One region of the Erwinia sp. CGal63 genome, then DNA from elsewhere that is predicted to be linked to it. Evidence: predicted binding sites of a transcription regulator. Region 1 holds the regulator's gene; the other holds the start of a gene.

Region 1 (2,204 bases):
TACCCGTAGCTGCGGATCGGCGGAAAAATGGATCTGGTGGCGACCCTGGCTGAGCGTTTCCGCCTCGCGCTGCAGCAGCCGCAGCATCAGCGGCACATCGACTTTTTCCTGCAGATCCAGCGCCGGAGCAGCCTCGATTCGCGACAGCGTCAGCAGCTGTTTCACCAGCGCGTCCATTCGTCGGGTTTGCTCCTGCATGGTGTGCAACGCCTTATCGCGCGACGGCCCTTCCAGCACCGCGTCGCTCATCATCTCCAGATAACCCTGCAGCACCGTAAGCGGCGTGCGCAATTCATGACTGACGTTGGCGAAAAAGTTGCGTCGCGCGCCTTCCAGCTGATGCATTTGGGTTACGTCGCGCGCCACCAGCAGCCACTGGCCTTCGCTATAGGGCATCACGCGGAACTCAAGGTGACGATGGCTGTTCAGCACCAGCGTCAGCGGTCGTGAGAAGTCACGCTGGCGCAGGTAAAGGGTAAACTCGGGATAGCGCAGCAGGTTAAGGATATTTTGACCGTTATCTTCCGGCCAGCGCAGCCCCAACATTTGCTGCGCCAGGCCGTTGCACCAGAAAATCGTGCCCTCTTCGGTGGTCAGTACCACCGCGTCCGGCAGCGACTCCGCGCCGCTGCGAAACCTTTTAATCAGATGTCCCAACTCGCGACGGCGGCGACGGTTGCGCGCCTGCATTTGATACAGGCCATAAAACAGCGGTTCCCAGCTGCCGCGCCCGGTCGGCGGCGTGATGCTGCGGTCGATCCACAGCCAGTGAGAGAGGCGAAGCAGGTTGGTAAAATGCCAGCCCAGTATGGCCAGCGTGGCCAGCAGCAGCCACCAGGGCAGCCCGCCGACCAGCAGTCCAAGGATCAGCGCTGGTAAACAGGCGAGCAGCAGCTCAAGCAGCAATCTCTTCCAGGAGAGGCGTTCCAGCACAATGAAAACTCCAGTGGGGACAATCAGTAACGCGCAGAGAAACGGTAGCCTGTTCCGCGAACTGTCTGCACCATACGATCGTGTCCGGTCAGTTCAAGTGCCTTACGCAGACGGCGAATATGCACGTCCACAGTACGATCTTCCACGTAGACGTTAGTGCCCCAGACGTGATTAAGCAACTGCTCGCGGCTGTAGACGCGCTCGGGATGCGTCATAAAGAAGTGCAGCAGCTTATATTCTGTTGGCCCCATCTCCAGCGGCTGTGTCTCGGACATCACGCGGTGCGAAGAGGGATCCAGGCTCAGTCCCTGAATTTCGATGACTTCTTCCACCGCCATCGGCGATATACGGCGCATTACCGCTTTAATCCGCGCCACCAGCTCTTTGGGTGAGAAAGGCTTGATAATATAGTCGTCGGCGCCGACTTCCAGCCCGCGCACGCGGTCTTCTTCTTCGCCGCGCGCGGTCAGCATCATCACCGGAATATCGCGGGTCATCGCCTCGCGCTTCAGATGACGGATAAACTGGATACCCGTGCCGCCAGGCAGCATCCAGTCCAGCAGGATCAGATCCGGCCAGGGTTCGATCAGCAGATTAATGGCGCTGTCATAATCTTCCGCTTCTATCGGCTGATAGTCATTTTGTTCCAGCACAAAACACAACATCTCACGAATTGGGGCTTCATCTTCGACTACCAGAATGCGCTTAGCCATTATTGCTCCTGCGTCTGTGACGGAATGTCACCGGATATGCGGCGCCATTATGCGTCAGATTTATGACACTTTTATGAAAAAATCCAGCCGCTATTCATCAGTTTTATAACACTTTTCAGCAGGATGAAAATGCGTTGCTGAGGTTTTTTGGCCAGCCGTTTATAATCGGCGTCTCGCTTACCTGACACAGAAGGGACGCTATGCGACTTATTCACACCGCCGACTGGCATCTCGGCCAGTTTTTTTACACCAAAAGCCGTGCGCCGGAACATGAAGCTTTTCTGACGTGGCTGGTCGCGCAGGTGGAGCAGCATCAGGTCGATGCCGTGGTCGTCGCCGGCGACATCTTTGATACCGGTTCGCCGCCCAGCTATGCGCGCGAGCTTTACAACCGCTTTGTGGTCAGACTGCAGCAGACCGGCTGCCAGCTGATTATTCTGGCGGGCAATCACGACTCCGTGGCCATGCTGAACGAATCCCGCGAGCTGCTCGCCTGCCTGAACACGCGGGTTATCGCCGCCGCCAGCGAAGATCCGGCCGATCAGGTGCTGCTGCTGA
Region 2 (2,204 bases), on a different contig from region 1:
CAGCTTGCCTGCCACCTCAATCCCGATATTTTCCTGCGCTTCCTGAGTCGAGCCACCGATATGCGGCGTCAGGATCACGTTGTCGAACTCGCACAGCGGCGAATTAAACGGATCGGCGTTGGTCGCCGGCTCTTCCGGGAAGACGTCAATCGCTGCGCCGGAGAGGTGTTTGTCCGCCAGCACTTTGCACAGCGCCGGAATATCCACCACGGTGCCGCGCGAGGCGTTGATCAGCAGCGAGCCAGGCTTCATCATCGCCAGCTCTTCCGCACCCATCATATTCTGGGTAGAAGGCGTTTCCGGTACGTGCAGGCTGACCACGTCGCTCATATTCAGCAGTTCGGAGAGGTAGCGCACCTGAGTGGCGTTGCCCAGCGGCAGCTTGCTCTCAATGTCGTAAAAGTAGACGTGCATACCCAGGCTTTCCGCCAGCACGCCCAGCTGCATGCCGATATGGCCGTAGCCGATGATGCCCAGTTTTTTACCGCGTGCCTCATAAGAGCCGACCGCCAGCTTGTTCCAGATGCCGCGGTGCGCTTTGGCGTTCGCCGCCGGCACGCCGCGCAGCATCAGCAGCAGCTCGCCGATAACCAGTTCCGCTACGGATCGGGTATTGGAGAATGGCGCATTGAAGACCGGAATACCGCGTTTTTCCGCCGCCTGCAGATCGACCTGGTTAGTGCCGATACAGAAGCAGCCTACCGCTACCAGTTTTTCCGCCGCAGCGAAAATCTCTTCAGTCAGATGGGTACGCGAGCGGATGCCGATAAAGTGCGCGTCGCGGATCGCTTCTTTCAGCGTTTCGCTGTCCAGCGCGCCCTTGTGGAATTCAATGTTGGTGTAGCCAGACGCCCGCAGGTTATCGATCGCGCTCTGGTGCACGCCTTCAACCAGCAGAAACTTAATCTTGTCTTTCTCCAGTGATACTTTTGCCATTTCCCGACCCTATTCAGCAGACTTCAGAAGTGGCTGACGTTGTCTGTAATAAGTCAGCCTTCTGCCAAAATATCAAAATTTACGCTCGCGGCAATACAAACGATTGCCCGGCCCTCAGCACAGCGGCAGAAAGCACCCGTCTAAATTGGCAGATAATCATGAGGTGGAAGGCATCATCAGCAGGATCGCGAGGCAGAGATCAATTACGTGATATAAGTCACTAAATTTCATGCGCGGAAGAAAAGATGTTTTTTTATAAAAATTAACCGACGCGGCCCGCGCGCCGGTAAGATCCTTTTTTTATGACGATAACCCGCTGTTAACTCGCACCATTTGCTGATTAGCCGCCCAACACCTTCACGCCATCGGCGGTACCGATCAGCGCTACATCGGCGCCACGCGCGGCAAATAGCCCTACCGTCACCACGCCGGGCAGCGCGTTGATCGCTTTTTCCAGCGCGACGGCGTCCAGGATCTTCAGATTATGCACGTCCAGGATGACGTTGCCGTTATCGGTCACCACGTGCTGACGATACTCCGGCTGGCCGCCCAGCTTCACCAGCTCGCGCGCCACAAAGCTGCGCGCCATCGGAATCACCTCCACCGGCAGCGGAAACCTGCCCAGCACGTCGACCTGCTTGGATTCGTCGGCGATGCAGACGAACTTTTTCGCCACCGCGGCGATGATTTTTTCGCGGGTCAGCGCCGCGCCGCCGCCCTTGATCATCTGCATCGCGCCGTTGATCTCGTCGGCGCCGTCCACGTAGATCGACAGCGCATCCACCTCATTGAGATCGAAGACCGGAATGCCCAGGCTCTTCAGCCGCAGCGTAGAGGCCTCCGAGCTGGAAACCGCGCCTTCGATCTCGTTTTTGATCGAGCCCAGCGCGTCAATAAAGTGGGCGGCGGTCGAGCCAGTGCCCACGCCAACGATAGTGCCGCGCTCAACATATTTTAACGCGGCCCAGCCGACGGCTTTTTTCAGTTCATCCTGCGTCATGGTAAATTTAGAGTCCGTGCTGCTACTGTGTGGCGACAGTATAAAACAACCCTCGCGGAAAAAACCGCCTCACGACGCCATTTGTTGTCACTCTGGAAGACACGCCGCAAAACCAGCAGGCTGCCGTTGAAGCGCAGGGCAAAATGGCAAAAATATGGCATAGTGCAGGTTCCACACCTGAAAGAGAGCTAAAACAACAATGAAACGCCCGGACTATCGAACGCTTCAGGCGCTGGATGCAGTCATTCGCGAACGCGGCTTTGAGCGC

What was found. The regulator PhoB, encoded in region 1, activates phosphate uptake and scavenging genes when phosphate is short. The targets are predictions, from matches to a motif close to CTGTCATAAAACTGNCNNAT.
Region 2: a site for PhoB is predicted at 985-1,004, ahead of serA (phosphoglycerate dehydrogenase). Genes of this name have one in related genera too.

What each region holds. Positions count from the first base shown of each region.
Region 1 is NZ_JAKUMN010000004.1:349,469-351,672, reverse strand. It holds gene phoR (phosphate regulon sensor histidine kinase PhoR) at 1-933, opposite strand, end outside; gene phoB (phosphate response regulator transcription factor PhoB) at 957-1,646, opposite strand; gene sbcD (exonuclease subunit SbcD) at 1,847-2,204, shown strand, end outside.
Region 2 is NZ_JAKUMN010000002.1:357,463-359,666, reverse strand. It holds gene serA (phosphoglycerate dehydrogenase) at 1-936, opposite strand, end outside; gene rpiA (ribose-5-phosphate isomerase RpiA) at 1,277-1,936, opposite strand; gene MKZ79_RS10390 (LysR family transcriptional regulator ArgP) at 2,136-2,204, shown strand, end outside.